Regions from separate parts of the Terribacillus sp. 7520-G genome, predicted to be linked through region 1. Evidence: riboswitches for the same ligand, from Rfam matches in the RefSeq annotation. Region 1 holds a riboswitch; each other region holds the start of a gene.
What was found. A riboswitch is a leader RNA that binds a small molecule or an ion and turns the genes downstream of it on or off. The one in region 1 is predicted to bind thiamine pyrophosphate.
Positions count from the first base shown of each region.

Region 2: another riboswitch for thiamine pyrophosphate. It lies ahead of CHH53_RS02330 (YkoF family thiamine/hydroxymethylpyrimidine-binding protein); the one in region 1 lies ahead of CHH53_RS11580 (thiamine phosphate synthase).
Region 3: another riboswitch for thiamine pyrophosphate. It lies ahead of tenA (thiaminase II); the one in region 1 lies ahead of CHH53_RS11580 (thiamine phosphate synthase).

Region 1 is NZ_NQFP01000030.1:44,045-46,312, reverse strand. It holds gene thiO (glycine oxidase ThiO) at 1-523, opposite strand, end outside; gene CHH53_RS11580 (thiamine phosphate synthase) at 507-1,127, opposite strand; TPP riboswitch at 1,227-1,338, opposite strand; gene CHH53_RS11575 (SDR family oxidoreductase) at 1,449-2,231, opposite strand; gene CHH53_RS11570 (SDR family NAD(P)-dependent oxidoreductase) at 2,255-2,268, opposite strand, start outside.
Region 2 is NZ_NQFP01000007.1:26,550-28,817, reverse strand. It holds gene CHH53_RS02340 (YeeE/YedE family protein) at 1-530, shown strand, start outside; gene CHH53_RS02335 (sulfurtransferase TusA family protein) at 545-769, shown strand; TPP riboswitch at 885-989, shown strand; gene CHH53_RS02330 (YkoF family thiamine/hydroxymethylpyrimidine-binding protein) at 1,071-1,679, shown strand; gene CHH53_RS02325 (ECF transporter S component) at 1,676-2,254, shown strand; gene CHH53_RS02320 (ABC transporter ATP-binding protein) at 2,251-2,268, shown strand, end outside.
Region 3 is NZ_NQFP01000046.1:868-3,135, reverse strand. It holds gene thiD (bifunctional hydroxymethylpyrimidine kinase/phosphomethylpyrimidine kinase) at 1-480, opposite strand, end outside; gene tenA (thiaminase II) at 473-1,171, opposite strand; TPP riboswitch at 1,292-1,392, opposite strand; gene splB (spore photoproduct lyase) at 1,452-2,268, opposite strand, start outside.

The sequences.
Region 1 (2,268 bases):
CTCGAGTGAACGCATGTATACGGGCTCCTGATATTTTGGCTGCCGAACAGAATCCTCTGCAGGCAATGGCTGGTGTGACATGTACATCGTCCGCTATATGGATCGCTCCTTCCAGGGACTTGGTCAGCCCCGGCACTTCTTTTTCCGCAGCAGCTCGGTCCAGCCACGTCACACCTTCCAAGGAACAAATATCGGATAGCCTTGCTCTTTCTTCTGCCGTAAAAACAAGCTGCAGTAATCCGCCTGTACGCCGTTCGATATCTATCCCTGTAAGCGCACGTATATCGGCTTCCGCTTCTTCGTACAGCTGTTGGCTAGTCCGGGCAAAGGAATAAAGCAAAGCACCGAACTCTTTATACTCCGAATGGGCGCCTAGCATGCCCGCTGCGGCTCGTGTCGAGCCTGACCCAATCTGTCCGGCTTCGAATAAATCGACCCGGTGCCCTGCCTTTGCCAAATAATAAGCGATTGCACTGCCGATGATACCCCCTCCAACCACAGCTACCTCACTGGATTGCTTCAAGACGTGAACACTCCTCCCTTAATTCCTTTACAGCCTCAAGCGGTTGTTTTGCTGAAAAAATACCGCTCATTACAGCAGCGCCATCCAATTCAAGCGCTTTCAGCACAGCTAACCTCTCTGCCGTGATTCCTCCTATCCCATACATCGGCACTTGGATGCTCTGCCGGATTCGCACTGGATTGGATAGCGGCTGAGGGGCTTTCCCCTGCTTGCTTGCCGTTGGAAAACAATGACCATATAACACGTATGCCGCACCAGCTGCTTCTGCCTCCATGGCTTCCTCAAATGAATGGACGGGAGCCCCGATCCGCAGCTCCGGATACTGCCTTTTCAACTCTTTCAATGGCAGTCCGTGCCCTGGTACATGCACCTGCTTCAAGCCAAGCAGCAATGCTGCATCAACCCGGTCATTGATCCAAAGCTTTTCCTCTGGCAGTCCTTCCTTCACTAACTCCCGGCATAGCTGATACACCGCTCCAGCCGGCTTGTTCTTTTCCCGGATCTGTACATGATCGACATAAGGATGAATATCCAGCAAAATACGCAGCAAGTCGGGAATATCATGCCTGTCATCTGTTACTGCCATCAATTTGATTGCTATCACCTTCCTTGACGAACAGTCCGGAATACATAAAAAACACCACTCCCCAAAAGGAAAGTGGTGTGTACTGTCTACGAAAAATACATACAAAAGAGCATGTAAACTCGAGTGTCTACACTTTCCTACGCAGGTCCGAACCTGTTCAGGTTATGAGGGTTTAAAGAGTCACCACTCTTAATCTCAGCCCTTATGAAGGGATCCCCTAGTGTGAAAATAAACTATGAACTTACCCATATCGTAGCATAATCAGTATAATTTGCAAGATTTTCTCAATATAAAAAAGACCATCCGAATCGGTCAGATGGCCTCCAAAGAAAATATAAATCAGTATTTATAAGATTGTCCGCCGTCAATCGGCACAACAGTAGCATTGATGAAGTTCGCTTGATCGGAGAGAAGGAATGCAACAAGATAACCGACTTCTTCCGGCTTACCGAAGCGCTTCATCGGGTTGACGCTGACAAATTCTTTGCCTGCCTCTTCCCAGTTATCCCCGCCGATTTGACGCAAGGAACCTTCTACCATTGGAGTCATAATGGCACCTGGTGCGATGGCTTTGATGCTGACGCCGAATTGCCCGTATTCGATTCCGGAGTTCTTCGTCAAACCTACCACACCATGCTTACTTGCTGCATAGCCAGACTGGTTGCCGATTCCGCGGATTCCACCTACGCTAGCTGTATTCACTACAGAACCATGACCTTGCTCCTTCATTACTTTCAATACATGACGCATACCGTAGAAAACACCATTCAAGTTGATGTTCACAACGCGGTCGAATTCATCCACAGGATACTCTTCCGTTAGATTCTGTGTTCCCTCTACACCAGCATTGTTGAAGAAACTGTCAATCTTGCCAAACTGATCAACTGTTTGTTTTACATACGCCTCAACTTCCGGCTCGTTTGCACAGTTTGCCACAATTGTAAGAACTTCTGCTTCCGGTGCTGCTGCAAGGACTTCCTGCTTTGTTTCTTCCAAGCCTTTTTCACTTATATCAACAAGGGAAAGTTTTGCGCCTTCTTTTGCTACTTGAAGTGCTGCTGCACGGCCCAGTCCAGAACCGCCGCCTGTAATCAATACTACTTTATCTTCAAACCGTTCCATGAGAATCTCTCCCTTTTAGTTTTTTAGATTGCCGTGA
Region 2 (2,268 bases), on a different contig from region 1:
AGATTCCTGGTTTGAAGCCAAAAAGAACTGGTCTGGCACATATTCTATTCGAGAAGCGCTGGCATCCTTTCATAACGGCAATTCTCATCGGGCTCATTGCTATCCTGGCTTGGCCATTGAGTGTTGCTGCCGGACGCATCTCAGGTTTGGGCATCACGACGCCTTCTGCAAATATCCTTCAATTTTTAGTGACAGGGGAATGGAGCTTCATCAACTGGGGTGTCTTCCTTGTGCTTGGCATCTTCATAGGATCTTTGTTCGCAGCAAAAATGAGCGGTGAATTCCGGTTCAGGCTGCCTGATGTGAAAACAACCATCCAAAGCTTCAGCGGCGGAATCATGATGGGCTTCGGTGCAGCCTTAGCGGGCGGCTGTTCGATCGGCAACGGTCTTGTGATGACTGCCATGATGACGTGGCAAGGATGGATTTCGTTGGCATTCATGATTTTAGGAACATGGACAGCTTCTTACTTTGTCTATGTACGGCCGCGTAAGAAAACCAGACAATCAACACATGCAATACCAGCATAAAGGAGTGTATTCAAATGAAGAAAACATTGGAAGTAATGGGAATGGTCTGCCCCTTCCCATTAGTGGAAGCAAAGGAAGCCATAAAAGACCTGCATTCCGGCGATGAGCTGGAGGTGCAATTCGATTGCACCCAGGGAACCGAATCCATTCCCAGATGGGCTGCCGAAGCAGGTCATGAAGTAACTGCATATGAGCAATTGGGTGAGGCCGCTTGGACAATAACGATCAAAAAGAAATAGCTTGTCAAGATTATCATCATCGACTGATGCACAACAAAAAATCAGATGGTCCAACAAGAAACCCTTTACAAATCGTTTTTCTTTTTTTACTATTAACCTATCAATTGCATAACGAGCGACGCACTGGGGGAGCTGGCAACGGCTGAGAGGAATCATGTGATTCTGACCCTTTGAACTCGATCTGGATAATACCAGCGTGGGGAAGTGCAGCCAGAATGGTCCTATTCTTTTGTGTATATTCTGCGACTGCGCCCTATGGTGCCGTCGCTTTTTTATTTGCAAAAAATCAGGAGGATTCTTTATGGAAATGCAAAATCAATGCGGAACAAGCAGAATCGCAGGCTGCAGCTTTTCGGTTTACCCGATGGCGGACAGATTCAAGGAAATCATTTTGGAGGCATTGGAAGCCGTCGATACCTCAAAAGTATGGATCGAGACGGATGATGTGACAACGCTTGTGCGCGGAAGGATTCCGCATGTATTCGATGTCACCTCTGCTATATTTTTGGCAGCAGCCAAAGACGGTGAGCATGTCGTGTTCAATGGCACTTACTCGATCGGCTGTCCTGGTGATTCTGCAGGAGATGTCTATATGGCCGAAGACGAGGTCAAGCTCAACCTTCCGACCACGGGAGGCATGAAGCTGGATACCGCATCCAAATTCTCGCTCTATCCATTAGGCGGCGGCAATTATATGGACACCATCTACAGCCAGATCGAGAATATGCGCTCTCACGGTATCGCTGTATCCAAGTCTCATTATTCCACCCGGCTTGATGGCAATGCCGTTGATGTTTTTGAAGGATTGGAGCATGTATTCACCGAAACGGAGAGCTCCGGATCTTCCCATACCGTCATGACGGTCACCATGTCAGCTAACAGTCCTTCTGCCAAGGATGTGATCAAATGAAAAGCTGGCGGATGAAGGATATTGTCGTCATGGCTGCGCTTGCTGTCGTATTCGGTATTGTGTATCTATTATTCCTGCCTGTCAACGTGGTGATGATGGGGCTTGTCGGACCGATCGGGACCGATATCATCTTTGGAGTCTGGTTCCTTGTCTCCATCGTGGCTGCCTATATCATCCAAAAACCTGGTGTCGCCCTTGTTTCGGAAACGATTGCCGGCATCGTCGAGGTGCTGATCGGCAGCAGTGCCGGTCCAATCGTCATCCTTACGGCTATCGTGCAGGGACTTGGTTCAGAAGCTGTATTTGCCATGACACGCTATCGTTCTTATCATGTGTTCGTATTGATGGGTGCCGGCGTGGGCGCCGCCATCACAAGCTTCATCTGGGGATACTTCCGCGGAGGCTTTGCCGCGCTTGATCCTTCCTATGTTGCGCTTATGTTGATAGTACGGATCATCAGCGGCGCTGTCATTAGCGGCCTGATCGGTAAAGCTATCAGTGAGGCGCTGGCTAAAACAGGAACGTTGACGAGCTTCCCGCTCGGCAAAATGCATCGCCAGCGAAAAGCAGGATGAAAAAGCCGATTCTG
Region 3 (2,268 bases), on a different contig from region 1:
TGCTGTTTTCATACTGGCTTCGTCCTCTATCCGCATTCCAGTCAGTTCTTCCGCTTCCGGTACGTTCGGCGTAACCAGTGATGCCAGCGGCACGAGATGTGTCTTCAGCGCATCTCTCGAATCTTCTCCCATTAGGGCATGCCCGCTTTTGGCATACATGACAGGATCCATGACATAAATGGTATTTGCATCATTCAGCATAGCAGCGATACAGCGCATCATCTCTTCCGATGCAATCATTCCGGTCTTTACAGCAGCCGGGATGATGTCCGAAAAAATGGATTCCAGCTGCTGCTTTAGAAATTCGACCGGAACGTGATGAATTGCCTGCACACCAGTCGTGTTCTGGGCGACAAGGGATGTTATCACGCTCATGCCATATACCTCGCGCTCTTGGAATGTCTTCAGATCAGCCTGGATGCCGGCACCGCCTGAAGGATCCGTACCGGCAATCGTCAAAGCACTCTTCACATCAGGCATGAAGGGACTCTCCTTTCAATGGTATCATCCAATCTTGCTCGGTGGTTGCCATCTCCCAAAAGGCATGCTCCAGCATACAGCTTTTCAGGAATGCTTTACGCGCTCGTTCCTTGGCAGCAGATCCTGCTGTTTCCGCCCATTTGTCCAGCCGCTTGCAAAGCTCGGCTGTCACATCCGGCATACCGTCTTCCCTGCTGGCATAGAACTGGATCCATTCCAGGAACGGATTGGATTCATCCGGCTCCTTCGTCTCGATAATATGGGCAGCCAGCGCTTGATACGTCCACGGGCAAGGCAGGAGTGCTGCCATCAGCTCCCCGATATCACCATGTACAGCACTATTCATCATGTGGGAAATGTAATGATCTGCTGCCGGCGGCGGTGTCATACGCTGCAAATCCTCGTATTTCACACCAGCCACCTTACAGAACACATTATGCGGATGAATTTCACTATGCAGGACAAAATTGATCTGGGACTGATAGAAATCCATCTCTTCCCTTGTCTCACATTTGCTTACTGCCAAGCCATAAATACGAGCGAATGCAGTCAGGTACTCATAGTCTGCCTTCACGTAATGGATCAGCGCCTCTTTAGGCACATGGCCATTTGCAACTCCTTCGACGAAAGGATGCTGATAGATTGCTTCGAAAACCGGGTTTGCTTCTTCTCTCAATTGTGCAGAAAACATGTAAATTCCTCCCCTTATTGGAGAAAGCCCTGATGAAGAGTGATTGGCGCCGGCTAAATAAAAAAGCCGCTCCAGAAGTATGGAGCGACTCGTATACATAGCGATAGTGTCAAAGTTCACACGAATCCGGCTCCACTTCCCTACGCTGGTGTTAACCAGATCAGGTTCAAAGGGATAAAGATTTCTCTTATCTCAGCCGAACGGCACCCCTAGTGGACTTCCTCAAATTCAATTGTCCCTTTAACTATCACATGCATGGATAAGATTGTCAACCGATGCATCAAGTGAAATATTCAATCCGTGAATGCGGGAACATTTTATAGATCGTGCTCCCAAGAATGTCTTTGATTTCTTCCTGTTCCTCATTCTGATAAACATACTTCCCGATACCGTAGCGGCCCCATTTATATTTCCGCTTATTTTCATCGAGTTCCAGCTTTGTCATCGGGTAATTTTTCTGGATGACACGTTTTGCCGGCTTTGTGAAACGGTGCTGGATCAATTCAAAGGTAAGGTTCTTTTTGGCATGAGCGGGCAGCGCTGCTTCCAGATGCTCCAGCATTTCCGGGTAGCCCTTCTGCCAGCCCTCATGCAGATAAATCGGAGCAACGATGAAGCCAAGCGGATAACCTGCTTCTGCAACTTTCACGGCAGCTTCGATCCGATCTTTCAAACGGGAGGTTCCAGGTTCGAAGTATTTGATCACATAGTCATCATTGATGCTGAATCGGAACCTTGTCCGTCCCTGGTGATCTGCGTCCAGCAAATGATCCACATGGGCAAATTTCGTCACGAAACGCAGCTGTCCATGTTTGGATCGACCGAAGTATTCTATTGCATGTTTCAGCGTGTGCGTCAGATGGTCGATGCCGACAATATCCGAAGTACAGGAAGCCTCGAAACGCGTCTCTTCAGGCGCCCTCTCCTGCATATATTGCTCTGCCGCCTCGAAAATCTCATCTGTATTCACATACGTACGGATATAAGGTTTGGATCCCATCGTTGTCTGCAGGTAGCAATAATGGCAATGTCCCATACATCCTGTCGCAAAAGGAATCGCATATTCCGCAGATGGTTTGGACGTATCGAATTTCAAT